2 linked regions of the Dyadobacter chenhuakuii genome follow. The protein of the gene in region 1 interacts with the protein of each later gene in a pairwise test. Links are inferred from orthologs where the notes say so. Each region holds a gene or a part of one and is shown in the gene's direction. Other genes may lie near its edges.

Region 1 (15,173 bases):
CAAACTTAAATTGCGTAGTAGCGTTGTTTTCATTTGAAATTTCCGGCAAACAAAATGTAATAGATGGTGTGGAGAAGGCCAAAAAGGCATATTAAAGCTCTCGAAAACTTCGGGCTTTTGAAAACGCAGTTAGCAAACGGCAAACAAAACATTCTTACTAGTTGTAAAATCGGGATCAAATTTGTTCTAATTTTTATTCAAATCCAATGCATCCGGCACAAATAATGGAAATAATGTAGTATAAGTTCTATCAGCAAGTAACCCCTTCGTTTCCGCTCCTTTTGAAGGCATAAGAACCATATCCTACAATGAACAGAAGAATATTTGTAAAAGGGGCGGCTGCTGGAATCTGCACATTACCCATCACCTCAGCGCTCTCATTCAGCACTGTAACCAAGAAGATACAAAAAATGCCGGAATGGTTGGATACGCTGGTAAAACAAAATGATATCGGTGTAGAGGCGATCAGAAAATTGCAGATTAAGGATGCTGCAAACCCCGCATATGGTGGCCTGATGGACGCTTTTGACATTGTTAATCCACACACTACATCCGCACTGATCCAGGCAGGCGGCAATGCAATCTCGTCTTCGAACTCCCGCTTTTTTCAATCGCCCGAATTACTGGCTGATATGGACCTGGCAGCATTATATCTTGTCAAAACGCAGCATGCGGATGGAACCATTGATTTGCTTTCCACCAATTTTCATTCGACGCCGGATACAGGATTTCTCGTGAAGCGCCTCGCAACCGCATATACGCTCATTCAGAAATCAGGGACAAAAGGTTCTGAAAAAATGCTCGCAAACCTTGAAACCTTCCTGATCCGGGGCGGAAATGCATTGTCGGTCGGTGGGATACACACGCCCAATCACAGATGGGTGGTGTGTGCGGCGCTGGCCAGGCTCAACTCGCTCTGGCCCGATCCCAAGTATGTGGCCAGGGCGGAAGAATGGCTCGGTGAACACATTGATATGGATGAGGATGGGCAATACAATGAAAAAAGCACTTTTATTTATTCCTCACTGACCGATCGGCTGCTTATCACGATTGCGAATGGCTTCAACAAACCAGAACTGTTGGACAACGTACGGAAGAACCTGGATATGACGATGTTTTACGTTCATCCGAATGGCGAAATCGTTACCGATGCGTCAGGTCGGCAGGATAAGGCATTAATAGGGACATTGGAAAACTATTATTATCCTTATCGCTATATGGCTTTGAAAGATCAAAACGGTGGGTATGCAGCAATGTGCCAGATGATCGAAAAGACGGCCGGGCTTAAAATCGGCGGTTTCCTGGACTATTACCTCGCCGACCAGACATTATGGAAAGACTTGCCCGCTCCCAAGCCGCTGCCGGTTAACTATGTCAAAACTTACCCAAATTCGGGCCTCGTCCGCATCCGCCGGGGAAACTGGGACAGCACATTGATCGCCAACAACCCTACCTGGTTTACATTTATGAAAGGAAATGCGGTTTTGCAGGGCGTGCGACTGGCCTCTTCGTTTTTTGGCAAAGGTCAGTTTCAGTCGGAGCAAATTGTTGAGCAGGGAAAAACGTGGGAACTTACTCAGACATTGGAAGGACCTTATTACCAACCCTATCCCAAAGATTTTATTGCCAAAGACGGAGACTGGGAGAAAATGCCGCGCCTCTTCCGGCCTGTTAGTGAAGTGCAGACCCTGGAAACAAAAATCCTGATCAGCGAAACGGATAATGGCATGCAGATCGAGATCCAAACCTCCGGCACTGAACGCGTCCCGTTGGCTCTTGAACTTATTTTCAGGCCGGGCGGAACATTCACCGGGCTTACCCAGATTGAAAAAGCCAAAGATTCGTGGCTGCTGAAAGAGGGGACCGGGAGTTACAGCTTGAATGGTGACACAATTTCTTTTGGACCGGGAATTGGCTTGCACAAGAACATTGCATTACGCGGCGCGCTCCCACCTGTGGAAGCGCCCACTGTGTTCCTGACCGGCTTTACGCCTTTCAAACATATCATCCGCTTTTCGTAACACCTTCTTACCTTTAAAACCGAATTTTGATCTAAGAAAAAAATAACTAATTCACTTACTGGCAAGCATTTAATATCGTGATTATTCGTTAAATTTGATTTTACCCTCCCCTGTTTTCTGGCGCTGGAAATTTAACCTGTCACGTTATGCTGAAGAGGTTTATAATACTCATTTTGGTGCTCGTCTCGCAAAACACCTTTGCGAATCAGATCCTGATCCCGATGGATCACACGCAGACAAATCACTTGAAGGCTTATGGCCTCGCGTACATGTTGCTGAACGGGGAAATTGACGTTGACTGGCTGCTTAACTACCGGGGCGGGGCTTTCAAAGTGGCTTACAGTAAGTCCATTGAGAATGAATGCAAGCTCCGCGCTGTTTCCTATGAAGTGCTATCCGAATCCGCCAGCGCGCAGATTGTGAGCCAGATCAGTGATCCGAACGTGAATATGGATCTGATCAAGCTGCATAAGGCCGCTAAAATCGCCGTTTATTCTCCTATCAAAATCAGCCCGTCCGAGTTCGAGAATACGGATGCTGTTTTACTGGTTTTGAAATATGCCGAGATTCCTTTTGAAGTCATTTACGATGAAGAAATCCTGAAAGGCGACCTGCCGAAATACGACTGGCTGCATTTGCATCACGAAGATTTCACAGGGCAATTTGGCAAAAGTCTGCGACGGACCACGCCCGCAGATGTGAAAGCGCAGGAAGCCATTGCGAGCCGGTTTGGTTTTGCCAAAGTGCCGCAAATGAAGCTGGCCGTTGCAAAAGCAATAAAGGAATTCTGTGCAGGCGGCGGGTTCCTGTTTGCCATGTGCTCCGGCGCAGAGACTTTCGACATTGCATTAGCAGCCGAGGGCATTGATATTGTCGACAATATGGATGGCGACGGCGTGGATCCTGACGCACAGTCCAAACTCGATTTTGAAAAAACATTCGCATTCCAGAATTTCAAACTCGCGCTGGATGAATATGAAGGGATGACATTTTCCGACATTAATTCTTCCGCGGGAGGTTTTCGCAGCTGGGGCGAAGAAGGGGCCTATTTTTCGTTATTTGATTTTTCTGCCAAATGGGATGTAATACCGGCCATGCTTGTTCAGAATCATGAACATCTGATCAGGGAATTTATGGGTCAGACTTTCGCATTCTCAAAAAAAACCGTCAAACCAAGCGTACTCGTGATGGGAACAGCAGCTTCTTCGGATCGCTACATCTATGGCGAACTCGGCCGTGGACAATGGACATTCTATGGTGGTCACGATCCCGAAGGACGCGGCGGAGGCGGTCGCAGAATGCCCACGGACCTGAATCTTTATCCCAATTCGCCGGGTTACCGATTGATATTGAACAATGTTTTGTTCCCTTCGGCACGGAAGAAGAAGCGCAAAACGTGAGACAGGATAATCCCTGTATTATCAGGATCAAATTGACTTGCTACAATGCCAATTCCATTTTGATATCTGCGCGCTTGAAGTTGTGACCGGTTAGCGGCACTTCAACAAAACCCAGCTTCCTATAAAGATTGATGCCGGCTGCTGAGCCTTTTTTGTTGGAATAAAGAATGATTTTTTGCGCTCCTAAATCGCGCGCTTTTTCAATGATCGCCTTACCCAGCAGATCTCCGATTTTTTTGCCTCGCATTTCTTTCGAAACAGTCATTTTACTCATTTCCAACGTGCCCGGCTCGCCTTGTTTCAATGCGCATGTCCCTACAACTTCGTTTTGGTAAAGCGCTATTAGTATGGCACCACCGTCTTTCAGGTAATAGCTCTCGGGATCGTCAAGGACTTTTTCATCCTCCGGCTCCACTTCATAAGCTTCTGATATCCATGCATAATTCAAATCGTAAAATGCCTTTGCATGGGTGGGATTGTAATCTATGATTTGAATGGATGAGTTCGTTTCCGCCTGGCTCAAAAGGCCCTCTTTTTTTAATGGATACTCTTTTTCGTCCATGGCTGGTACAGGGTTATTCGCTGTATTTTAGTGATGTCAAAAATTTTATTCATTATTTCAAATATCCAACTATAAATCCACCCGCTCTGCCAGACGCCCCAGGCCCTCCTACCATGGTTTGCAGCGTTTTGTAGTCCTGCATTTGCTGTTGATACTTAACTCCGCCGGGTAGGATCTTCTTTAATTCGCTGACCAGCTGATTCTCGTTTAATTCATCCTGGATCAGCTCTCTAACCGCTTCTTTGTCTAAAATAAGATTAACCAACGAGATGAAAGGCACGCGGATGAGGCGCTTGGCGATGGCATAGGAGAATGTGCTCGTTTTGTAACAAACCACTTCGGGAACACTGAATAAGGCGGTTTCCAGAGTTGCTGTGCCGGAAGTTACCAATGCAGCATCCGCAATGTTCAGCAAATCATAGGTGGATTCGTACACAATGATGGCGTTGTGAGCTGCAATGTATTTTTCATACAATGTTTGGGGCAAATTGCTTACGCCAGCAATGACGAATTGATAATCGGGGAAATGGGGCTGAACAGTCAGCATAATGTCCAGCATGCCGATGATTTCCTGCTGCCTGCTGCCCGGCAGTAATGCTATGACAGGCTTATCGGCTTCCAGATTGTTCTTTTGCTTAAAGTCAGGATCGGGCTTGAATGCTGCGATTGCGTCCATCAGCGGATTGCCGACGTAATCTACTTTGTAATCGAATTTTTTGTAAAAATCAATTTCAAAGGGAAAGATCACGAACATATGATCTACATTCTGTTTGATCTTTAATGCCCGCTTCTGATTCCAGGCCCACACTTTGGGAGAAATGTAATAGAAAACCTTCAAGCCTTTTGACTTCGCAAATGACGCAATGCGCAGATTGAAGCCCGGGTAGTCGATCAGGATCAATGCATCCGGCTTGTATGCAAGGATATCGGCTTTACATTTTTTAAGAAAACCAGAAATTTTGTGAAGGTTGAGCGCAACTTCCAGGAAACCCATGAAAGCAGTGTCCTTATAATGTGTAACCAGTTCCATGCCCGAGGCCGCCATCATATCCCCTCCCCAGCCACGGAACTGCGCATCAGGATCATTCTCACGGATTCCACCAATGAGGTTGGAACCATGCAAATCTCCCGAACGCTCTCCGGCAATGAGGTAATATTTCATCTGGACTAGTCAGTTGGCGCTTATTCGCCGTAATACTCTACGAAATTCTTTGGCGTTTCAACCAGCTTAATGTAATGCAGCTTGGACTGCGGGGATGCGGCAGCGATGGCAGGCGCAAGGATATTCCATATTTCGGTTACAAAAATTTCACAGGAAGCCATTTTGCCCTGCATAAAATCAACATCCAAATTGAGATTTTTATGGTCCACTTTGTCCACCACTTTCTCTTTCACAATGTCACCCAGCACCTTTAAATCGATCACGAATCCCGTGTCCGGATCCGGCTTTCCTTTTACAGTAACAATCAGCTCAAAATTGTGTCCGTGCCAGTTGTTGTTAGCACATGGCCCAAACACTTCCTGGTTTTTTTCCTCAGACCATGCCGGATTGAAAAGACGGTGGGCTGCGTTAAAATGCTCTTTTCTTGTTACGTAAATCATAAATCTTCTTCTCCCTTAATAAATAGGGTACAAAATTACATCTTGTATCCGTAGTTTTGCAGCTTAACAAGAGGATAATAATAAAAATCACATATATCTCTCCCATGATTATCGTAACAGGTGCAGCCGGATTCATTGGCAGCGGGCTTATCAGCCGACTAAATAAGGACGGTTTCAAAAGCATTATCGCAGTCGATGATTTTTCTAAAATCGAGAAAGCAGAAAATCTTGCAGGAAAAACAATTCAGGAAAAAGTGGAAAGAACTTCGCTTTTCGACTGGCTTGATCAAAACAACCGGGATGTTGAATTCATCTTTCACATCGGCGCACGGACTGATACGACAGAATTTGACAGGGATATTTTTGAGGAACTGAATGTGAGTTATTCCAAGCAGATCTGGGAGAAATGCGTTGCTTGCCAGATTCCGCTTGTATATGCTTCGTCAGCAGCCACTTACGGACTTGGCGAGCACGGTTACGATGATAACGAATCAACATTATCACAGCTTAAACCGCTGAATCCATATGGCGACTCTAAGAATGAGTTTGATATCTGGGCATTACAGCAAGAGAAAAAACCGTTTTTCTGGGCAGGATTGAAGTTTTTCAATGTATACGGCCCGAATGAATATCACAAAGGAAGGATGGCTTCCGTAGTTATGCATGCCTTTAATCAGATCAATAAAACGGAGAAAATGAAGCTTTTCCGCTCGCATAACCCCGATTTCCAGGACGGCGAGCAAATGCGTGATTTTATTTATGTAAAAGACCTGATCGACGTTTGCATTTTCTTCATGCATCACCGCAAAAACTCCGGAATCTATAACCTTGGAAGCGGCCGCGCCCGGACATTCAAAGACCTGGTAACAAGCACATTCAATGCAATGGACAGGCCGGTTGACATTTCGTATATAGACACTCCGGAAGATATCAGGGATAAATATCAGTATTTCACGCAGGCCAATATGAGCAAACTTCGCTCCATCGGTTTCACACGTCCTTTTACCTCATTGGAAGAAGGAATTGATGACTATGTGAAGAACTATCTTTCGACGGGAGCTTACCTATAAATCCGCATTTTTGTGTATTTTTGATGTTCTCAATAAACTCAATCCCCGTTCTCTGTGTTACTATTAAACGAAACACAGTGTGATAATAATTAGACTATGAGCAAAGAAGATGAATTGTTGGAGGAAATCACCAGTTCGGAATACAAATATGGTTTTGTAACTGATATTGAAGCAGATGAAGCTCCTATGGGGCTGAATGATGATATTGTCAGGTTTATCTCAGCCAAAAAAAATGAACCGGAGTGGATGCTTGCGTGGCGTTTGAAAGCTTATCATTTGTGGCTTACTATGGCTGAACCCAAGTGGCCTAACGTACATTATCCAAAAATCGATTTTCAGGCAATCAAATATTATTCGGCGCCTAAAAAGAAAAAGCAGGTTGACAGTCTGGATGACATTGATCCGGAATTGCGTGACACTTTTGAGCGTCTGGGAATTTCCCTTAACGAGCAAAAGAGACTTTCAGGCGTTTCCATCGCGGTTGATGCTGTTATGGACTCTGAATCGGTTTTTACAACATTTAAAGAATCGCTGAAAGAAAAGGGTATTATATTCTGTTCCATCAGCGAGGCTATTCGTGAACATCCTGCACTGGTTCAGAAATATCTGGGATCGGTTGTTCCACCGAAAGACAACTATTATGCAGCATTGAATTCTGCTGTATTCTCTGATGGTTCTTTTGTCTACATTCCAAAAGGCGTTCGTTGCCCGATGGAGCTTTCCACTTATTTCCGTATCAATGCTGCGGGAACAGGACAATTTGAGCGTACGCTGATTATTGGCGATGCTGATAGCCACGTAAGTTATCTGGAAGGCTGTACAGCGCCGATGCGTGATGAAAACCAGCTGCACGCGGCTGTTGTGGAAATCTTCGCACATGAGAATGCGAATGTTAAATATTCAACTGTTCAGAACTGGTATCCGGGCGATAAAGACGGAAAAGGCGGGATTTACAACTTTGTAACCAAACGCGGTCTTTGTGACGGTGCTGGCTCAAAAATCTCATGGACGCAGGTTGAAACCGGTTCGGCGATCACGTGGAAATATCCTTCGGTGATCCTGAAAGGCGATAATTCAATTGGTGAATTTTACTCTGTTGCGGTTACTAATAACATGCAGCAAGCTGATACGGGGACGAAAATGATCCATATCGGTAAGAATACGAAGAGCCGTATCGTTTCAAAAGGTATTTCAGCCGGTAAGAGCCAGAATTCGTACAGAGGACTCGTGCAGGTTTTCAAGAAAGCCGAAAAAGCGCGAAACTTTTCGCAATGCGATTCCCTGTTATTGGGTGACAAATGCGGGGCGCATACATTCCCATACATTGAAGTAAGCAACCCTTCCGCAACTGTGGAACACGAAGCAACCACTTCGAAGATTGGTGAAGACATTCTTTTTTACTGTAATCAACGCGGAATTCCTACCGAGCAGGCGGTTGCATTGATTGTTAATGGTTACGCAAAAGAAGTGCTGAACCAGCTTCCGATGGAGTTTGCAGTGGAAGCACAGAAATTACTGGAAATCAGTTTGGAAGGCAGCGTAGGTTGATGCTGTAACCCAACTTTTTATACGATTGCATTACAAAAGCCTTTGATACGTCAGAGGCTTTTTGTATTTTATTGACCTCAAGAAAATATTCGCCACTAAACCATTATATGACGCACGTTCCGCAACTGATTGTCGACCTTTCATTAATACTCACGATGGCGGGTATCATTACCCTTATTTTCAAAAAATTAAAACAGCCCATCGTTTTAGGTTACATATTGGCTGGATTGCTTGTAGGTCCTAATTTCAACTTATTTCCAACCATCACTGACATTAAAACCATCGAGATATGGGCAGAGATTGGTGTGATTTTCCTGCTTTTCAACTTAGGTCTCGAATTTAGTTTTAAAAAACTGGTCAAGGTCGGCAATACAGCCGCTATAACGGGTTTGTTTGAAGTAGGAATGATGCTGACCACTGGTTTTACAACGGGCCAGCTGCTGGGATGGAGCAAAACAGACAGTCTTTTTCTGGGTGGGATCATCGCGATTTCCTCCACCACGATCATATTCAGGGCTTTTGATGAACTAGGGTTAAAAACACAGAAATTCACCCGCGTCGTGCTGGGCATCCTGGTGATCGAGGATTTGACGGCAGTGCTGCTCATGGTGTTACTTTCCACGCTTTCTATCAGTCAGCAATTTGCTGGGATGGAGCTGTTACAATCTATCCTCAAACTATTCTTCTTCCTGACATTATGGTTTTTGGGCGGCATATTTGTGTTTCCCACGCTTCTCAGGCGTTACAGAAAGCTAATGAACGACGAGAGCGTCCTTATCACCTCTGTGGCATTATGCTTTGGGATGGTTTTTCTGGTAACGCAGGCGGGCTTTTCGGCAGCGCTTGGCGCGTTCATCATGGGTTCGATCCTGGCTGAAACTACCCATGCCGAAAAGATCGAGCATTTGTTGAAACCATTGAAAGATCTTTTTGGTGCGGTGTTCTTTATATCGGTCGGAATGCTGATTAATCCAGGCCTGCTGGTGGAATATGCATTGCCGACAGCCATCCTGGTTTTGGTTGTGATTTTAGGTAAAACAACATTCGTTTCACTGGGCGCCATCATTTCGGGACAGCCACTCAAAAATTCATTGCAGTCCGGAATGAGCATGTCGCAGATCGGTGAATTTTCATTCATTATTGCCAACCTGGGACTTTCGCTGAGCGTAACAAGCAGTTTTCTTTATCCGATTGCGGTGGGGGTTTCTGTCATCACCACATTTACGACGCCTTACATGATGAAAGCCTCCGAACCGCTTTCAGAATGGCTCGAAAAACGGCTGCCGGAGCGGTGGAAACATTATCTGAACAGATATAGCACCAGCACCGAAACGATTGTCCAGACCACGCATTGGAACCAGATCCTGAAATCCTATTCACAAACGGTTATACTAAATTCGGTGGTGATCATCGGGATTGTTATGGCCTCCTCGCGTCAGCTCGCGGATCAATTGCATACCAGGGTTCCGGAAACTTACATTACCAATGCCGTATTGTTTGGCATTACATTTCTTTTGATTTCTCCATTCCTATGGGCGCTCATTTTCAAAAGATCCAATAGGAAAGCTTATTCAGCGATCTGGTTAAGCCGGAAATTCAGCCGCGGCCCGTTGCTGTTGCTAGAACTTTCACGCGTGCTGATTGCTATTTTATTAATGGGTTTTCTGCTCAACTCCTTTTTTGCTACGCCCACCGCGCTGGCCGTAGCCGGCGGGATTATGATCCTGGGTTTTGCAATTTTTTATCAAAGATTACAAACCTTTTACACCCGCATTGAAGAGCGCTTTTTGCAAAATTTAAATGCAAGACAGCTGGAAGGAAGTGGAAAATCCAAAATGATATTGCTGCCCTGGGACGCGCATTTTGCGTTTCTGGAAGTGAGCGCCGATTCCTCTCTTATTGGCAAAACTTTGCAGGAATTAAAGATCAGGGAAAATTTTGGGATCAATGTTGTGCTGATCGAGCGCGGCAGTAAAACGATTTATCTCCCCCGCCCTACCGAAGTGCTGTATCCCTGTGACCGCATCGAAGTTATCGGGACGGACGACCAGCTGGATATCTTCCGGGGGCATATTGAGGTGAGCACGAATGGGGACGTCTATATGGCGCACGAAGACAGCATTGTGCTGGAACGCGTGGAAGTGAGAAGCGAGTATCAGATCCGTGGAAAAAGTATCCGAAGCAGTCAAATCAGGGAAAAAACGCGTGGGATGATTGTAGGGCTGGAAAGAAACGGCGAGCGCATCCTCAACCCCGATTCGTCGATGATCATTGAAAACGATGATGTATTGTGGATTGCAGGAGAAAAAGATCTGATCAAAGAATTTGTCAGAACAAAATCAGCGAACAGCGACGAAGAAATCCCCGCCCTGTCCTGAATTGCCTATGCTTTAAGCAATCCCTGCAAGCCGCCCGTGTGCACGGCAACGATTGTAGTGCCTTTTGGAAAATGATTTTTACGGATCAGATCAAAAAGCCCGAAGAACATTTTAGCCGTGTAAACCTGTTCGAGCTGGATGCCAAATTCGTCCTTAAAATTCTGCATGAACGCGATAAGCTCCGGGTTCCATTTGGCATAGCCTCCAAAATGGTAATCTGTAAAGAGCTGTAAACTTCCGGATGAATGTTGGTTGCTTAACAGCATGCTAATGTCATTTTTCAAAAATTCCCCGCCTTTTAATGCTGAAAAAGCAAGCACGTTTGCGCCAGCAGATAGCAGTCCGGCTGCTGTTCCGCCCGTGCCCGCAGCAACGGCAAAGTAATTAGCGGTTTTAGCCAGTTGCACATTTACTTCCGGCACCATTTCCGCCACGCCCTGCAATGCTAATGTGGAAGTACCGCCTTCCGGGACTATAAAAGGATGATCAAACTTTGTAGCGAGATCCAGCAGATAATTATCCGAGCTCCTCAGCTTGTATTCCGACCGCGATACGAAATACAGCTGCATTCCTTGATTCTGGCAAAATAGCAATGTGGGCGAAAGCTTTTCTGCTAATTCTTCGCCCCTTACAACGCCGATTGTTTCAAAACCCAAGGCATTACCCGCAGCCGCAGTGGCATACAAGTGATTGGAAAACGCACCGCCGAATGTCAGAATGCGTGTATATCCCTGGCTGCTGGCTTCGAGCAAATTGTATTTCAGCTTCCGCCATTTGTTACCGGACACCGTCGGATGGATCAGGTCATCACGCTTGATGTACAACGTTATACCGGCAGCTTCCGTCATGACATTGGAAAGTCTCTCTATCGGGGTGGGGAGCACGGCACTTATTAAATCCACTTATTTTGATAATTTTGTTTATAATAAATGACCATTTCGAATGTCCGAAGACCATATTGAGATTGCCTCAGAAGAAGATGATTTGTTTGAACATTACAGGATTGTTGCTGACAAAGGCCAGGGATTGATCAGGCTGGACAAATATCTGAGCTTACATGTCGCAAATGCTTCGCGGACAAAAATACAAAATGGAATTGATGCGGAAGCCGTAAAGGTGAATGGGCTGGTTACCAAAGCGAGTTATAAAGTAAAGCCGCTGGATGTCATTACCCTTTCCCTCCCAGAGCCGCCGCGCGATACGGAGATTATTCCCGAAAACATTCCGCTTGACATTATTTATGAAGATGAAGTGCTTCTGATTGTTAATAAGCCAACCGGCATGGTTGTTCACCCGGCATTCGGAAACTGGTCGGGAACGCTGATTAATGCATTGGTTTATCACTTTCAGCAACTGCCCACAGGTAGAAATGGCGAAGGACGGCCGGGATTGGTTCACCGCATTGATAAAGACACCTCTGGCCTGCTTGTTATTGCAAAAACCGAATTTGCGATGACGTTTTTAGCCAAACAATTTTCGGATCACACCATTGAGCGGACCTACAACGCTTTGATTTGGGGAGAGCCCAAGGAGCAATCAGGAACTATAACCGGAAACGTTGGGCGGAGTGCAAAAGATCGTCGTGTAATGGACGTCTTCCCCGATGGAAGCCAGGGGAAGCATGCGATCACGCATTACAAGACCATCCAATCCTTTCACTACGTCACACTTGTTCAATGTAACCTTGAAACGGGCCGTACGCACCAGATCAGGGCACATATGAAGCACATTGGCCATCCGATTTTTAATGACACCACTTACGGCGGCGACAAAATCCTGCGCGGGCCGTCAAATGGCAGTTATAAAGCCATGGTAACAAATCTTTTTGATCTGCTGCCTGGCCAGGCACTGCACGCAAAGTCCCTGGGATTTGTACATCCTGCCACAAGGCAATGGATGCAATTTGACACCGAACTTCCCAAAAACTTTCAGGCAATTCTAGAAAAGTGGGAAATCTATACGAACAATCAGTAGGAAATTGTATCTTCTAAACTCTTACTGGATATTTATAAAACCAAGCTATGACAATCTCAACCCGACCCGGAAACCTAGAAGACATCCCTGCAATTTTTGAATTGGTCAAAGAACTGGCGCTTTATGAACGAGCGCTGGATCAAGTTTCGAACAATGTCGAAAAAATGACCCGTGACTATAATGAAAAATTGTATGACTTCTTTGTGGCCGAATCGGATTCCAGGATCATCGGCATGTCGCTGTACTATTACCGGTATTCGACCTGGAAAGGGAAAAGATTATACATGGAAGACATTATCGTGACAGAGGATATGCGCGGGAATGGCATAGGCAAGATCCTGTTCGATGCGACCGTAGCAGCTGCCAAACAAACCGGCTGCACGGGCATGTTGTGGCAGGTGCTGGATTGGAATACGTCAGCCGTTGGATTTTACCGCAAGTACGGCACCAACTTCGACAATGAGTGGATCAATTGCAGCCTGGATTTTTAATGTTATAATAAATCCGGGCGACGTTCCCTGGTTCGCTGAACGGATTGCTCATAGCGCCATTCTTCTATTTTAGCTTCATGTCCCGACATCAGGATCTCAGGAACCTTATGGCCTTCGAAATCAGCTGGCCGCGTGTATACAGGCGGTGCAAGGAGGTTATCCTGGAAGGAGTCCGTTAATGCCGAAGTCTCATCATTAAGCACACCCGGAAGCAAGCGTATAATGGCATCGGAAAGGACAGCCGCGGCAAGTTCTCCACCCGAAAGCACGTAATCTCCAATACTAACTTCTTTGGTGATGAACATATCCCGCACGCGCTGGTCCACCCCTTTGTAGTGGCCGCATAGCATGATAATGTTCCCTTTCAGAGAAAGCTGGTTCACCATAGGCTGTTGCATCAGCTCTCCATCCGGTGTGAGATAAATAATCTCGTCATAACTCCGCTCCTCCTGCAAACCACGAATGCACCGTGCAATGGGCTCGATTTGCAAGACCATCCCGGCCCCTCCGCCAAATGCATAATCATCAATCGTCCGATGCTTATTAACTGAGTAATCGCGGATATCATGCACCATCACTTCCACAAAACCACCTTGTTGGGCACGTTTCAGGATAGAATGTGCAAAAAAGCTATCCAGCAGATTCGGAACGCATGTCAAAATATCAATCCGCATCGTCTGGCGTATTTTCAGAGTCAGAATTGTCAAGATAAACTTCCAATAAACCCTCAGGCAAATTTACCATAAGTTGCTTGTTATCTTTATCAGCTCTTAACACAATGTCAGCGGCAGTTGGAATAAGCACTTCTACGCCCTGATAATCCATTGCGATCAGGTCCTGGCCATTCAGGGAATAAACTTCGCGCACGACACCAAGTGTCCCGGCAGTTTGATCTACAACCGTGAAGCCTTTGATTTCATGATAATAAAACTCCTCGTTACTCAGCTCTTCCAGCTCGTCAAGGGACAGATAAAGTGAGCTTCCGACAAGCGCCTGTGCCTTTTCTATCGTATTAATGTCCTCAAACTTCACAATGGCATTGGCCTGCTTCTGTAAGTTGAAGTTTTCAATAAAATAAGGGACAAGCTCTCCCTTGATTTCAACATAAATTGCGTCGAGATCTTCATATTCCTCGGGATAATCTACGTCAAGGAAAATGACAACATTGCCCGCCGTTCCGTGCGTGCGGACGATATAACCTAATAAATAACAATTGTCTTGTGTCACCTGCTTATTAAATATTGGTGTAAGTATAAAACAATATGAGTCTGTACGGATCACCGACAGACTCATAAAGATTGTATTTTAACGCTAATTACTCAGCTTTTTTCTCTGCCGATTCATCCGTTGCAGGAGTTTCAGTAGATGCTGGTGCCTCAGCTTCAGGAGCTTCAACTGTTGTTGCCGCAGCCTCAGGAGTTTCAACTGGTGCTTCCGCAGCAGGTGTTTCAGCTGGTGCTTCCGCAACAGGTGCTTCCACTGGTGCAGCTGCCTCAGCTTCCGGAGCCTCAGTTACTGTTTCAGTAGCTGTTGTTTCCTCTGCAACTTCGTTAGAAACTTCTTCTGTCACTGTGTCAACAGCCGCTTCCGCTTCCTCAACTTCAGGAGCTTCTTCAACAGGAGGCGCATTTTTCTTAGCGATTGCTTCCGCACGAGTCTGGCTTACTTTACGCTCAGCTTCAAGTCTGGCTTGTCTGTCAGAATCTTTCTTCTGAGACAACGTATCAGCAGCAGTTGCTTTACGGTCTGTTTTTGATCCTTTCCATTCTTCAAAACGTGAATCAGCAACTTCTTGCGTGATTGCACCTTTGATAACGCCTACTTGCAAGTGTTTTTTAAGCATTACACCTTCATGTTGCAAAATAGAACGTGCTGTATCCGTCGGTTGCGCACCTTTCAAAAGCCAATCAACTGCTTTATCTGATTCCAAAACGATGGAAGCAGGGTTTGTTCCCGGGTTATAGATACCCAATTTTTCGATGAAGCGACCATCACGTGGTGCTCTGGCATCTGCGACTACGATATCATAAATCGCCTTCTTCTTGCGTCCACGACGCGCCAACCTAATTTTAACTGCCATTATTGAATTTGTTATGATCGGGAACTCGTCCCTAAATTAAACAGGGT
Region 2 (15,270 bases), 4.7 Mb from region 1 along the record:
CTTTGAACCATTCGATCTGCTGCTCATTGTAAGTGTGGTTTACCGGAAACTCTTCGCTTGTGCCATCTGCATGGTGCAAAACGATGGTTAGCGGCTGACCTTCTGCAAAAGTTTGCAGTCCGACAATGTCAATCGTATCGTCTTCCTGGATTTTATCATAATCACCTGTATTAGCAAAGGTTAATGCGAGCATTCCCTGCTTTTTCAGGTTCGTTTCGTGGATACGGGCAAATGATTTTGTCAAAATAGCCCGGACGCCAAGGAAACGGGGTTCCATCGCTGCGTGTTCGCGGGATGAACCTTCTCCATAGTTTTCATCACCTACAACGATCGTTCCGATTCCGTGCGCTTTGTAATCACGCTGCACAGCGGGGACTTCCGAATATTCGTGGGTAAGCTGATTTTTGATGGTGTTGGTTTTTTCATTGTAATAATTTACCGCACCAATCAGCATGTTATTGGAAATATTATCGAGGTGACCACGGTATTTCAACCATGGGCCAGCCATTGAAATATGGTCTGTCGTACATTTTCCTTTTGCCTTGATAAGGAGTTTCAAACCTCTTAGATCTGTCCCCTCCCACTCAGCAAACGGTTCCAGCAATTGCAAGCGGTCAGAAGTTGGACTTACCAAAACCTGAACCTGACTTGGATCTTCCGCAGGAGCTTGGTAACCGGCGTCTTCTACGGCATACCCTCTTATCGGCTGCTCTAAACCGGTTGGCTCGTCCAGCATTACTTCAACACCTTCCGAGTTAACCAGCTTGTCTGTTCTCGGATCAAAAGTAAGTCTACCGGCGATGGCCAGTGCAGTTACGATCTCAGGCGAAGCTACGAATGAGTGCGTGTTGGGGTTACCATCCGCACGTTTCGAGAAATTACGGTTGAAGGAAGTGATAATGGAGTTTTTCTCTCCTTTTTCAGCCCCATGACGCGCCCACTGACCAATACAAGGTCCGCAAGCATTAGCCAGCACAACACCGCCGATTTTGGCAAATGTATCGAGGTAACCATCTCGTTCCACCGTATAGCGAACGAGTTCCGAACCTGGCGTAATGGTATATTCCGAGCTTACAGTCAGTTTCTTATCCACAGCCTGCTGCGCCAAAGACGCTGCACGGCTAACATCTTCATAACTTGAATTTGTACAGGATCCGATCAACCCAACCGAAAGCACTTCAGGCCAGCCATTTTCTTTCACCGCAGTGGCGAATTTAGACAAAGGCCAGGCCAAATCCGGTGTAAATGGTCCGTTTACGTGCGGTTCCAGTGTAGAAAGGTCCAGTTCGATCAACTGATCATAATAGGTCGCAGGATCTGCATAAACCTCGTCATCAGAGCGCAGATATGACTTAATGTTGTCCGCTGCATCTGCAATTTCAGCCCTTTCGGTTGCTCTCAGATAAGCAGCGCTTCTTTCATCATATGCGAAAATCGATGTAGTAGCACCGATTTCAGCTCCCATATTACAGATCGTCGCCTTACCTGTGGCTGAAATGCTTTCTGCACCATCACCGAAATACTCGACAATGTAGCCGGTTCCGCCTTTTACAGTCAGCTGGCCTGCAACCCAAAGAATAACGTCTTTCGCAGCAGTCCATCCGCTTAGCTTACCAGTTAGTTTAACACCGATCAAACGAGGCATTTTAAGCTCCCAAGCCAAACCGGACATGACGTCACTGGCATCCGCGCCGCCGACACCTATCGCGATCATACCCAAACCACCTGCATTAGGCGTGTGTGAGTCCGTCCCGATCATCATACCCCCCGGAAATGCATAGTTTTCAAGCACAACCTGGTGAATGATACCAGCGCCTGCGCGCCAGAAGCCTAAGCCGTATTTATTGGAAACCGAAGAAAGGAAGTCATAAACTTCTTTGTTTTTGTCAACCGCATTTTTCAAATCCTGCGTCGCCCCAACCTCTGCCTGGATCAAGTGATCACAATGCACGGTTGAAGGAACTGCAACCTGCGGCCGTCCAGCCTGCATGAACTGCAACAGCGCCATTTGGGCGGTGGCATCCTGCATAGCAACACGGTCGGGAGCAAAATCCACGTAGGACTTGCCGCGCTCGTAAACCTGTTTAGGGGTTCCTTCCCACAAATGGGAATATAAAATCTTTTCTGCAAGCGTTAAAGGCCGCCCCTCTATCTTACGAGCAGCTTCCACCCTTTCCTGCATACGGGCATAAACGCCCTTAATCATGTCTAAGTCAAAAGCCATAGTAATTATTATTTATGCTAATACATTCACACGCGTCAACAACTGTGCCAGTATCGATTATCTCGCCAATTGTTTAACTGGCGGTGCAAACTTCGTCAGGTCAATGCCAACCACTGCCGCTTTGTATTCCTCAATGTTCGGAATGCGTCCGAGGATTGCGGACAAAACGACCACCGGCGTAGATGCCAGCAATGACTCTCCTTTTTTACGATCCGAATCTTCAACAACCCTTCCCTGGAAAAGACGGGTAGAAGTAGCCAGAACTGTATCGCCTTTGGCGGCTTTTTCCTGGTTACCCATGCAAAGGTTGCAGCCCGGACGTTCCAGATACATCATGTTTTCATATTCCGTACGCGCCGCTACTTTCGGAGCGTTATCGTCGAATTCAAAGCCTGAGTATTTTTGCAAAACATCCCAGTCACCTTCTTTTTTCAGCTCTTCTATAATATTGTAAGTCGGCGCGGCCACAACCAGCGGAGCGAAGAATTCAACTTTGCCTTTTTGTTCTTCCAGATTACGGAGCATTTGAGAAACGATTTTCAAATCCCCTTTATGAACCATACAAGAGCCTACGAAACCAAGATCAACTTTTTTGTCCTCTCCATAAAAAGAAAGCGGACGGATTGTATCGTGGGTGTAACGCTTTGAAACCTCTTTATTATTTACATCCGGATCGGCAATCATCGGTTCAACGATCGCGTCGAGATCAATGACAACTTCTGCATAATATTTAGCATTTGCATCAGGAACCAAAGCAGGTTTTTCACCGGATTTGATTTCAGCAATGCGCTTATCTGCTTTGTTGATCAGTCCCTGAAGAACCTGCTTGTGGTTCTCCATGCCCTTATCAATCATAATCTGGATCCTGTTTTTAGCAATTTCCAGGGATTCGATCAACGTGTCATCTTCTGAAATACAAATGGAAGCTTTCGCCTTCATTTCCGCAGTCCAGTCGGTAAATGTAAATGCCTGGTCGGCGGGTAATGTTCCCAGATGCACTTCAATGATGCGGCCCTGGAAAACGTTTTCGCCGCCAAATTGCTGCAACATTTGCGCCTGTGTGGCGTGAACGACATCACGGAAATCCATGTGCCCTTTCATGTCACCTTTAAATGTTACCTTAACGGATTCGGGAATTGGCATGGAAACTTCACCGGTTGCAAGTGCAATGGCAACAGTTCCCGAGTCAGCACCAAAAGCAACGCCTTTGGACATTCTTGTATGTGAGTCGCCACCGATGATGATTGCCCATTCGTCAATAGTAATGTCGTTAAGGACTTTGTGGATCACATCGGTCATCGAGTGATATTCGCCCTTCGGGTCACGCGCTGTGATGAGGCCGAAATCATTCATAAACTTCATCAGTTTCGGAATGTTAGCCTGCGCTTTTTTATCCCAAACCGATGCGGTGTGGCAACCAGATTGATAAGCCCCGTCCACAATCGGCGAAATGGTTGTCGCAGCCATTGATTCCAGTTCCTGAGCGGTCATTAAACCCGTCGTATCTTGCGAACCGACAATGTTAACCTCAACACGAACATCAGAACCGGCGTGCAAAACTTTACCCGGCGTTGTCCCAACTGCATTTCTGTTGAAGATCTTTTCAACCGCAGTAAGGCCCTGGCCTTCATTTGAAATTTCTTTGGAAGGTGCGAAAACAAGCGTAGGTTCGATGCCTAAGATCTTTGCCGCGACCGTTTGTATTTTTTTACCAAAAACAATGGCATAGGAGCCGCCTGCTCTGATAAATTCCTTTTTCTGTGGCGTAAGCGCTTTGGAAATGTCAATCAGTTCCTTGTCGCCGTTGTACAGTTTTTTTGTTTTTGTATTAATGGTCAAAACAGTGCCCGTAGCAACTGAATAAACCTCTTCCAAAACAGGATCTCCGCTTTCGTTACGAACAACGTTTCCGTTCTCGTCCACTTTCTTAACCCAGTTTTTCAAATCTATTCCAATTCCCCCTGTAACATCAACAGTGGTTAGGAAAATGGGAGAAATGCCATTGGTTCCGCCCACAATAGGCGCAATGTTAACGTAAGGGATATACGGACTCGCCTGCTTGCCGGTCCAAAGCGCCACATTATTCACACCGGACATGCGCGAAGAGCCCACGCCCATCGTGCCTTTCTCAGCAATCAACATCACGCTTTTGTCAGGATGCTCTTCCTGTAATGCTTTGATTTGCTTCTGGGCAGTCGTTGTGATCATACATTGACCATGCAATTCGCGGTCAGAGCGCGAGTGCGCCTGATTACCCGGAGAGAGTAAATCGGTTGAGATATCCCCCTCTCCGGCAATGAATGTTACGATCTTAATTTCTTCCGGTATTTCAGGCAGCAATGTGAAGAAGTCCCCGCGGGCATAACTTTCAAGGATTTCCCGGGCGATTTCGTTGCCGCTTTTAAATGCTTCTTTCAGACGGTCTGTGTCTGCATCATATAAGTAAACCTGCGTTTTAAGCACCGCAGCCGCTTGTTTAGCAATCGAATAATTTTCGCCCAATGCAAGATCCAGCAATACGCCAATGGAAGGACCGCCCTTCATGTGCGACAGCAGTTCAAATGCAAAAGCGGGTGATATTTCTGAAACGATGGATTCGCCAAGAATGATTTCTTTGAGGAACCTGGCTTTCGCACCGGCAGCGCTTGTTGTTCCTGGTAATGTGTTGTAGATAAAAAACTTGAGAGAATCTTCGCGATACTCGTTTTCCGTATCCTTTATCTGTGCGATAATTTCTCCCAGCAACTCGGCGCCGTCTATTGGCTTAGGATGAAGTCCCTGGGCTGCTCTTTCTTCAATTTCCTTGATGTAATCCTTATAAATGTTCATAGTGAAAAATACAATATACGCCTCAATTAGGTGGAAGATTTTTGATCATTAAAACACGCGAAAGTACGAATTTACGGCATAAGCTGAGGCTTGCCTGCCGCTTTTCACTACTATTTAGCATCATTATATACTAAGGACGCATTTAAATAACCTCGCCCTTAAAGTTTTTGTTCTTACAGCCGGGATATTTGGGAAATTATTTCAAATACGCCCAACAGGGACTGCCGCATTATCGGCGATTTTAGATTACCTTTTCAGCAGCGCTTTGATTTTTTGCAGGATTGTACCCTATATTTGGACATTCAAAGTGCTACAAGATCCCTTAAATCCAAAGTTATGTCAAAAAATCTGGTGATCGTTGAGTCACCGGCGAAGGCCAAAACCATTGAAAGTTATTTAGGAGCAGATTTCACCGTCAAGTCAAGTTTCGGGCACGTTCGTGACCTTCCGGAGCATGATATGGGTGTGGATGTTGAGCATGGTTTCCAACCTTCTTATGAAATTTCCGCTGATAAAGTAAAGGTGATATCCGAGCTTAAAAAACTCGCCAAGGGCGCAGAAGTATGGCTCGCAACGGATGATGACCGCGAAGGAGAGGCGATTTCGTGGCACTTGAAAGAAGCCTTGGGGTTACCCGACGACACTAAAAGAATTGTGTTCAGGGAGATTACGAAAACTGCTTTACAAAATGCGATTTCCAAACCGCGTATAATAGATGTAGATCTGGTGGACGCGCAGCAGGCACGCCGGATCCTGGACAGGCTCGTAGGTTATGAGCTTTCCCCGGTGCTCTGGAAAAAAATAAGAATTGGTAAATCAAACCTTTCGGCCGGACGTGTGCAATCTGTTGCGGTCCGTATTATTGTTGAAAGGGAAAGGGAAATCGATGCGTTCAGAAGCAAAAGCAGCTTCAAAGTGACTGCGCATTTTGATCTTGGAAATGGCAAAGTCCTGAATGCAGAATTGGCGAAGAACTTTCCCCAGGAAGAAGATGCGATGAAATTTCTCGAAAAATGCATCGGCGCACAGTTCTCCATCAAAAGCCTTGAAGTTAAACCAGCCAAAAAAACACCAGCACCGCCATTCACAACTTCTACATTACAACAGGAAGCATCCCGTAAGCTGAGCTTTTCCGTAGCGCAAACCATGACCGTTGCACAACGGCTTTACGAAGCTGGTAAAATCTCCTACATGAGAACGGACTCCACGAATTTGTCGGAGGAAGCATTGGAAAAAGCCAGGGTGCAGATTACGAAGGAATACGGACAGGATTATTATAATAAAAGGATATTCAAGACCAAAAACGAGTCGGCGCAAGAAGCTCACGAAGCCATCAGGCCAACTGATTTTTCTACATTAAATGGCAGCAGCGACCGCAATGAGCAGCGCTTGTATGAGCTGATCTGGAAACGTGCCATCGCATCACAAATGTCGGATGCGCAACTGGAACGCACAACGGCAACCATTTCTATTTCAACTACTTCCGAAGAACTCGTTGCACAAGGCGAGGTGATCAAATTCGAAGGTTTCCTGAAAGTATATATGGAATCCAGCGACGATGAAGGCGATGAAGAGCAGAAAGGAATGCTGCCTCCGCTGAACATTAACCAGATCCTGAACCTGGCAGACATGAAAGCGACGGAACGCTTCACAAGAAACCCGCCCCGCTATACGGAAGCAAGTTTGGTTAAAAAGCTGGAAGAAATGGGCATCGGACGTCCATCCACATACGCACCTACAATTTCTACCATATTAAGGCGCGAATACATTGTAAAAGAAGACCGCCAGGGAACAGAACGTGATTTTAAAGAACTGACGCTGGCTAATAACCAGATCAACAGCAAGGTCAATAAAGAAATTTACGGCTCGGAAAAGGCAAAACTCTTTCCTACCAGCACCGGAATGGTCGTGAATGACTTTCTGGTAAGTCATTTTAATGACATTATTGATTACTCTTTTACGGCTAATGTTGAGAAGGATTTTGACCACATTGCCGAAGGCCAGCTCGAATGGCGCCAGATGATCAAGAACTTTTACACGCCATTTCAGAAGAAAGTAACCGAGGCAAACGAAGAAGCCATCGACCGCAGCCTCACGTCGCGCGATCTGGGCGAAGATCCTGCAACGGGCAAAAAAGTATCCGTAAGAATCGGTAAATACGGCCCTTATGTGCAGATCGGTGATGCGGAAGATGAGGAAAAACCAAAATTTGCGAGCTTGATGAAAGGTCAGCTGATGGAGAACATTACGCTGGAAGAAGCTTTTGAATTATTTAAACTGCCACGCGAAGTAGGTTTGTACGAGGAGAAAGAATTGATCGTCAACATCGGAAAATTCGGCCCATATGTAAAGCATGACGGCAAATATTATTCTCTGGCAAGAACAGACGATCCAATGGCTGTCACAGAAGACAGACTGATCGAAATTATCACTGAAAAACGCTTACAGGACAGCAACAGGACCATTAAAGAGTTCGCCGAAGATCCGGACGCGAAAGTGCTGAATGGTAAATACGGACCTTACATTGCTTTTGGAAAGAAGAATGTTAAGATTCCGAAAGGAACAGAACCGGCATCGCTTACCTACGAAGAAGTAGTGAAGCTGGCAGCAGAGACACCGGATAAGCCTGCGGGAAGATTTGGCAAGAAACCGGTGGCTAAGGCGGCTGTTGTAAAAGCACCGGCAGAGAAAAAGGTGGCGGAGAAAAAACCGGCAGCCAAAAAGCCAGCGGCGAAAAAAGCAGCAGCGAAACCGGCGGCTAAGAAGCCGGCAGCACCCAAAGCAGCGAAAAAGAGCTAATAATAAATCAGTTACACACTAGAAAATAAAGATCATGAAAAAACTTGTAGTGCTGTCCGGAGCGGGCATCAGTGCCGAAAGCGGGATCAGCACATTCCGCGACAATGGTGGATTGTGGGACAACTTCCGCATTGAGGATGTGGCCACCCCGGAAGCCTGGCAGCGTAACCAGGAACTTGTGCTGGACTTTTACAACCAGCGCAGAAAGCAGGCTGCGGACGTGAAGCCCAATGCTGCCCATTATGCGCTCGTGGAGTTGGAAAAGGATTTTGACGTAACCATCATTACCCAAAACGTCGATAACCTGCACGAGATCGCCGGTTCTTCAAACATAATCCATTTGCATGGCGAGCTTTTCAAATCCAGAAGCACGAAGAACCCTGACCTGGTTTATGAAATGTCATCCTGGGAGCTAAAAACGGGAGATCTCTGTGAACTTGGGAGCCAGCTGAGGCCGCACATTGTGTGGTTCGGCGAGGAAGTTCCGATGATGGAAATCGCGATGGATGTTACGGAACAGGCTGACATCTTTGTGGTTGTCGGCACGTCGCTGGCAGTTTATCCGGCAGCAGGACTCGTGCATTACGTCGGCGCGGACAAGCCTATTTATATTATCGATCCTGCAAAACCCGATATCAGTCTCAAACCCAACATGACATTCATTCAGGAAAAGGCGACTACGGGAATGGAAATTCTTATCAAAAATATTATCAGTCAATAATGCAGTTACTAGACGGGAAAGCGATTTCATCCCAAATTAAGTTTGAAATAAAAAACGAAGTGGAAGCGTGGGTGGCCGGTGGTGGCAAAAAGCCGCATTTGGCTGCCATACTCGTTGGTGCCAATGGCGCAAGCGAAACCTACGTAGCATCCAAGATCAGAAGCTGTGAAGAAATTGGTTTCACATCAACATTACTGAGATTCGGGCCTGAAATAAGCGAAAAAGAACTTCTGGACGCAGTGGAAGGATTAAATAACGATCCGGACGTGGACGGATTCATTGTGCAGCTTCCCCTACCCAAACATATTTCTGAAAACACCATTATGGAAGCCGTTAGTCCGGCTAAGGACGTGGATGGTTTTCATCCGGTGAACGTGGGCAAAATGTGCAAAGGCTTGCCTGCTTACATTTCGGCAACTCCGTTCGGGATATTAGAAATGCTGATTCGCGCCAAGATCGAAACCAGCGGAAAACATTGCGTAGTGATCGGCCGCAGCCAGATCGTGGGCTTGCCGATGAGCATATTAATGCAGCGTAATGAATATCCGGGCAATTGCACGGTAACCATTACACATTCAAAAACACAGAATCTGAAAGAAATCTGCCAAACCGCAGATATTTTGATCGTTGCCCTGGGCCGACCAGAATTTGTGACCGCTGATTACGTTAAAGAAGGAGCAGTAGTGATTGACGTGGGCATCACGAGAGTTGTGGACGAGACCAAGAAAAGCGGTTTTGCGATCAAGGGTGACGTTAACTTCAGTGACGTAGCGCCGAAAACGAGCTACATTACGCCCGTTCCGGGAGGCGTTGGCCTGATGACCATTTGTGGGTTGCTAACCAACACTTTCAAAGCTGCTAAGAAGGAAATTTACCAATAACCTGAAAGGCATTCATCATGAGCATCGTCAGCAATAATATAAAATATCTCAGGAGGCTTAATGGCCTGACTCAGGAGCAATTTGCAAGAAAGATCGCGATAAAACGCTCTCTGCTTGGCGCTTACGAAGAGGCCCGTGCCAATCCAAACCTGACCAATTTGAAAAATATGGCGGCGGCGTTTGGCATCACAGTGGATAACCTGCTCAAAAATGACCTCAGGAAATTAAGGGAAACGCCGGATATGTCCTTGCCCATGAATGCCGGTCGGCCTATGACGGTTTCGCATTCGGGCAATGCGCCTGTTCCTTCGCAGATCCGCATTCCGGCTTTTTCGGAACCGCAGCCTTTGTCAAAAATCATTGAAAAATATCAGCAGCCTGAACCGGAGATCCGAATGGTTTCCAAGCAGGTCAATTTCAAGCCTGTAAATGGCGAGCCACAGAACCAGCCAGCTATACAAAACCCGGCAGCTAGCGCTCTTCCTGATTCACAACTGCCTGTTTTTAACAACCAATTCCAGGGCAGCCAGTTTAATGCACCAGTTGAAGAAAAAGTAGTTAACTATCCTACCATTCAATGGGTTGCAAAAAATTTACAGCAGGAATATCTTGCTAACTTTCAAAATCCGGGCTACCTGAACCAACTTCCCGTTTTTCAGCTTCCTAACCTGCCTATGGGTTATTACCGGGCCTTTGAAAGCGGTGCAGACTTTGCCTATCCAGGTTCTATCCTGGTGGGAACATTCGTGAGGAACTGGTATGATATTAAGGATGGTATGCAATACATCTTTGTCCTGCGTGGCCACGGATTCGTTTACAGGACTGCATTTAATCAGGTAAAAACTTCGGGAATGTTGCTTCTGACGTCCGATATGGCCGAGTTTGAAGAATTAGAAGTTCCTTTGCAGGATGTGCAGGAAGTTTGGGAAGTGAAGGCATTTGTAAGTTTGCAACTGCCTACACCGCAGCCTTCACTGGAAAGGGTCAGCCTGCTGGTAGATGAATTGCAGCAGGAACTGAACCAGTACAGATCTTAATAATTTGAACAGCAATTACTTGGATAAAGAATTAAACAAAGCCTCAATTTTGTCCAAATCCCGGCTTTTTGAGGTTGTTTCCAGGATCGCAACGCCCATTTGATACCAAAGTCCGTCTCCGGCAGTAATGTATTTTCCCTTTTTTGAAGGCTTTTTGTCCGAAGCATTATCAGGAACGAACTCGGCCTTATAAACCGTGTCCATAACCTTTTGCAACTGCGACCATTCCAGTTTCCGGGCCGGCGCTTTATCCTTTACCAATGTGAACGATTTTTCTGCAAATGATGCGCGCAGGTCCAGCTGCTTCTGGTTATCGCCGTCAATTTCGAGGTAAGTTAGCTCAAATGGCATCTCTCTCCCGCCCGCTTCAAAAACTGCCTGCATAAACTCCTGTAAGAAGTACGACCAGCGTTCCTTATCGACCGGATAAATAGTAACCATTTTACCATTCTCGTCGAGCTCAATTTCTACAAAATCCTCAAATTCACTTTCCTCTCTCTTTCTGATGATTTTGGAAGAAGTCATAATGTCCTGAAACTGCGCGATCCAGATCGCGGGAACATTGCCTTTCCAGGCGTAATCATCATCCGGTGAAAAACCTTCGTCCAGCAAATCGTCCTCATCCAGCTCATCGCGATCCAGATATTTAATGTCAAAATCAACCGTAAGCCGGTCCTTCGCAGCGATATCGAGTTTTAATGTATAAAAATGCGAATAAGGGGCCGGAACGACGGAGGCTGTTTGAAAACGAATGATGTAGTAACCGGGGATCTGAATATTCTTATCCATTTTGAGATGCTAAAAGTTGTTGGACCGTGCGCCGCTTGTCGACCTTGTCCGTGGTTGTTTTATTAAAATGCTGCACAAAGTAAACATGTTTCGGCGTTTCATAGGCGGAAAGGCTTTTTCTAATTTCTTCAATCATGTCCTTTGCCTGAAAAGTGTTCCCGGTTCCTTCGACGACCAGGATCAGTTTCTGCCCCAGTTTTTCATCCGAAACGAACCAGTTAAAAAATGCATTCCCGATCTTTAAATCAAAAAACACTTTGCCTACGGTCGCGTCCACTTTGTCAAGAACGATCTTAACGCCTCCCGAATTGATCACATTATCAGCCCTTCCGATCCATTTGAATGTATTTCCGGCAATCTCAACCAGATCATTAGTTTGGACAACTTCACCATTCGTAACCGGTCCGGAAATGTGCAGGCAGCCGCGATCGTCTGTGCCAAAAACAATGTTGGGCAGGAATTGGTAATCTTCTGAAAAATTTCCTCCGTTCAACCTGCGCAACGCAATGTGCGAAACCGTTTCGGTCATCCCGTAACTTTGGTAAACCGGAACGCTCAATGATTCAATTTTTCTTTGCAGCGAAACATTGACCGGCGCTCCGCCCAAAAGCACTGTTCCTAATCTGTTCACCTGATTTTCTGTCTTTGAATTTTCGAGTATAGTGCCCAGTTGCAACGGCACCAAAGCAGTGAAATCGAATGTATCAAGCCTGTTAACGTCCAGCAAAGGATTGGCGGAAGGCTCAATGACCGTCATTTCCCAATCGAGCTCCATCCCGCGGACAAGCATCATCAGGCCCGCTATATAATGTACATTCAGACAAACAAGCGCGCGCGTTCCTGAACGAAGGCCCAGCGCCTTGCCCGTCATTTGTGCACTTGCGATCAACTGGCTCCGGTGAATTTGGATCGGTTTGGGCGCCCCGGTCGATCCGGAAGTCTGTAATGTGAATGTATGCTGGCCGTTCAACCAGGATTGCATGAAATCATATGCCTCGGCAAAGTAAAAATGCTCCGGCCTTTCCTGTGTTGCAATTGCGCTTATACTTGTGTTCCAGGGCATTGGAAAGTTATTCATTTGTTTTTGAAGGAAACCCAAACAATCTGTAATTTCGCAGATTGTTGCGAACGAGTTAACGGCCGTTATAGTTAACTTTTTAACGCCAGATTATTCATTTACATTCCGAATTTATGTCAAGCTCAATCCAGTGGGAAACCATTAAAGAATACGAGGAAATCCTTTTTACGCTTCACGAAGGCATTGCAAAAATAAGCATAAATCGCCCGCATAAACACAACGCATTCACGCCGCTCACCGTTACCGAAATGATCGACGCGATGCACATTTGCCGCGAAGACACGCGTATCGACGTCATTATTCTAACCGGCGAAGGCGGAAAAGCATTCTGTTCCGGCGGCGATCAGTCCGTTCGCGGCCACGGCGGTTACATTGGCGATGACCATGTGCCGCGTTTGAATGTGCTGGATCTGCAACGCATGATCCGGTCTATTCCTAAGGCAGTTATCGCCATGGTGGCAGGTTGGGCCATAGGCGGCGGACACGTGCTGCACGTGATCTGCGACCTTTCGATTGCGGCTGAAAATGCGCGTTTCGGACAAACAGGACCAAAGGTTGGGAGTTTCGACGGCGGCTTTGGCGCGTCTTATCTTGCACGGGTTGTGGGACAGAAAAAAGCGCGCGAAATCTGGTTCCTATGCGATCAATATGATGCGCAGGAAGCATTGCAAATGGGTTTGGTAAATAAAGTTGTTCCTTTGGAAGACCTGGAAACGACAACGGTTGAATGGTGTAAGAAAATCCAGGAAAAAAGTCCATTGTCTATCCGGATGCTGAAAAGCTCGTTCAATGCGGAACTGGATGGACAAGCCGGAATTCAGGAATTGGCTGGCAATGCAACATTGCTTTATTATCTGAGCGAGGAAGCAAAAGAAGGCCAGAAATCGTTTCTCGAAAAAAGAAAGCCCGATTTCAGCAAATACCCGAAATTTCCCTGATCGCAAGATCCATCTCTGAAACCAACAAATTTGTTTAAAACCTAACTGAAATCCATGAACCATTGGCTTGTAAAAAGTGAACCGAATAAATATTCCTGGGACCATCTTGTAGCAGAAAAGGAAGGCATGTGGGACGGTGTCCGGAATTTTGCCGCACGTAACAACCTGATGGCCATGAAGAAAGGCGATCTGGTGCTTTTTTATCATAGCAACATTGGTAAGGAGGTTGTGGGTCTGGCCAAAGTTTCAAAAGAACATTATCCCGATCCAACGATCGATACGGGTGACTGGGTGGTTGTTAACGTGGTCCCGGTGGAGCATTTTCCCAAAACGGTCACGCTCGAACAGATCAAGAAGCATGATATTCTCAAAAATATGGAACTGGTGCGCTTGTCCAGACTTTCGGTAGTGCCGGTTAAGCGTGAAGAATTCGACATTATTGTTGCATTGGCACATGAATCTTAATTCCATTTCTGCACTTCGTCAGATCTTGTTGCTTTTTAGCCTTGTTACAGCGTCATTATTTGCTGCTGCACAAGGTGTTAAGAGGATAGAGTTGCCTTTATCAGGTAATATGGCTTACCAGACGGTGCCGCTCGGCGCGCAAGGCGTCTTGCTCATTTCCAAACCGGAGAAAGGCACATTCAATGTTCAGAAATTTGATACAAACCTGGAACGCGTTTGGTCGATTGACGGGCCTATTGAATCCAATCTGGACTATATCACCTCCTCCTACGATGGCCAGGCTGTGTTTTTGCTTTTCAGTAAATACCGCAGTCCCTTATATCAGATCGTGAAAGTGAATGTCGGGCCGGGCTTTGTGGAAACATTTACGATCAACACACTCGATCGTTTCGAGATCACTGATTTCAAAACATTGGGTTACTCCGTCTTCATGGCCGGAATGGTTCGCAATGAGCCTGTATTAATTCTAACACAGCTCAGGACATCCCAAACGAAGGTTTTGCCATCGGCTATCAAAGGCTCTAATGCCATTCAGACCGTTGAAGTGGACACGGCGCATCATTTGGTGAATGTTTGTTTCGCAGTAAAAAAAGGCAGACAGACCCGCATTGTGGCTCGTTCGTATGAAGAAACCGGTGAGCTTTATGCGCAGGTTTCGGTGGATCCCGAGGATGATTATTCGTTGCTGAGCGGCAGGTTACAAGTGCTCAACGACTCTGTAAGGGTCGTAATCGGCACATATGGTTACCGGAACATGCAAAGCACGTCCAATGCGGCTTCGCAAGGACTTTATATCAGCAAGATCGTGGGGGATGAGCCCGTTTTCACGCGTTACCACAGCTTTACCGAGTTTAAGAATTTCTTCAATTTCATGAACGAGCGGCAGCAGGAAAAGATGGAAAAACGCATCCGCAAGAAGAAAGAAAGCGGCGACGATCTGAAACTGAATTACCGATTACTAGTTCATGACATTGTTCCGAAAAACGACAATTTCCTGTTGGTAGCAGAGGTTTTTTATCCTGAATACCGTTACCAGAACCCCATGATGATGGGCGGCCTGGGTTATGGCAGCATGATGGGTTATCCCTTTGGAATGGGCCTTTATAATCCTTACTTATGGAACCCGATGTACGGCGGACGCGGTGGGTATAACCAGCAGGTTTTCGATGGCTTCACTTACACGCATGCAGTAGTGGCCGATGTGGATGAAAACGGAAAATTGCTTTGGGATAACAGCATTAATTTTGATAATGTGAAAAGCATGGAGCTGCGCGAAAAGATCAAGGTGCAGACTTTTACCAATGGTAACTCCCGCCTGGTCTATAGCCATAATGGCGCCATCCGGAGCAAGATCATCAAAGGGAACCAGGTGGTGGACGGCGATCGCGTGATCCCGAACGAGACCAATGTCGAAGGTGATAAAGTAAGAAAAACCAGCACCGACGACATTGATTACTGGTATGAAAACTTCTATCTGGCATGGGGCGAGCAGCGCATTATCAATGCAGC

What was found.
Region 2: the proteins of rfaD (region 1) and menB interact in binary tests that used the Escherichia coli proteins (3 or more experiments, as listed by UniProt). The link is inferred for Dyadobacter chenhuakuii from one-to-one orthologs.

Annotation. Positions count from the first base shown.
Region 1 is NZ_CP098805.1:5,844,591-5,859,763, reverse strand. What follows is about bases 4,835-7,672. They hold rfaD (ADP-glyceromanno-heptose 6-epimerase), read left to right. Parts: upstream 4,835-5,689; coding sequence 5,690-6,655; downstream 6,656-7,672. Other genes in these bases: sufB (Fe-S cluster assembly protein SufB), read left to right, coding at 6,752-7,672; NFI80_RS24560 (6-pyruvoyl trahydropterin synthase family protein), read right to left, coding at 5,166-5,585; lpxB (lipid-A-disaccharide synthase), read right to left, coding at 4,835-5,145. Also shown: NFI80_RS24585 (hypothetical protein), read right to left, coding at 1-33; NFI80_RS24580 (hypothetical protein), read left to right, coding at 309-2,021; NFI80_RS24575 (asparagine synthetase B), read left to right, coding at 2,168-3,421; NFI80_RS24570 (GNAT family N-acetyltransferase), read right to left, coding at 3,462-3,983; more of lpxB, read right to left, coding at 4,036-4,834; more of sufB, read left to right, coding at 7,673-8,203; NFI80_RS24545 (monovalent cation:proton antiporter family protein), read left to right, coding at 8,311-10,581; NFI80_RS24540 (1-aminocyclopropane-1-carboxylate deaminase/D-cysteine desulfhydrase), read right to left, coding at 10,587-11,483; NFI80_RS24535 (RluA family pseudouridine synthase), read left to right, coding at 11,524-12,555; NFI80_RS24530 (GNAT family N-acetyltransferase), read left to right, coding at 12,603-13,046; tRNA (guanosine(37)-N1)-methyltransferase TrmD, read right to left, coding at 13,049-13,720; ribosome maturation factor RimM, read right to left, coding at 13,710-14,273; NFI80_RS24515 (30S ribosomal protein S16), read right to left, coding at 14,362-15,126. UniProt on the Escherichia coli protein: Catalyzes the interconversion between ADP-D-glycero-beta-D-manno-heptose and ADP-L-glycero-beta-D-manno-heptose via an epimerization at carbon 6 of the heptose.
Region 2 is NZ_CP098805.1:1,166,986-1,182,255, reverse strand. What follows is about bases 11,449-14,383. They hold menB (1,4-dihydroxy-2-naphthoyl-CoA synthase), read left to right. Parts: upstream 11,449-12,471; coding sequence 12,472-13,296; downstream 13,297-14,383. Other genes in these bases: NFI80_RS04835 (hypothetical protein), read left to right, coding at 13,751-14,383; NFI80_RS04840 (EVE domain-containing protein), read left to right, coding at 13,351-13,761; NFI80_RS04850 (AMP-binding protein), read right to left, coding at 11,449-12,358. Also shown: NFI80_RS04885 (aconitate hydratase), read right to left, coding at 1-2,224; NFI80_RS04880 (bifunctional aconitate hydratase 2/2-methylisocitrate dehydratase), read right to left, coding at 2,282-5,053; topA (type I DNA topoisomerase), read left to right, coding at 5,390-7,852; NFI80_RS04870 (SIR2 family NAD-dependent protein deacylase), read left to right, coding at 7,887-8,573; NFI80_RS04865 (bifunctional 5,10-methylenetetrahydrofolate dehydrogenase/5,10-methenyltetrahydrofolate cyclohydrolase), read left to right, coding at 8,573-9,454; NFI80_RS04860 (helix-turn-helix transcriptional regulator), read left to right, coding at 9,472-10,491; NFI80_RS04855 (hypothetical protein), read right to left, coding at 10,507-11,280; more of NFI80_RS04850, read right to left, coding at 11,273-11,448; more of NFI80_RS04835, read left to right, coding at 14,384-15,270. UniProt on the Escherichia coli protein: Converts o-succinylbenzoyl-CoA (OSB-CoA) to 1,4-dihydroxy-2-naphthoyl-CoA (DHNA-CoA).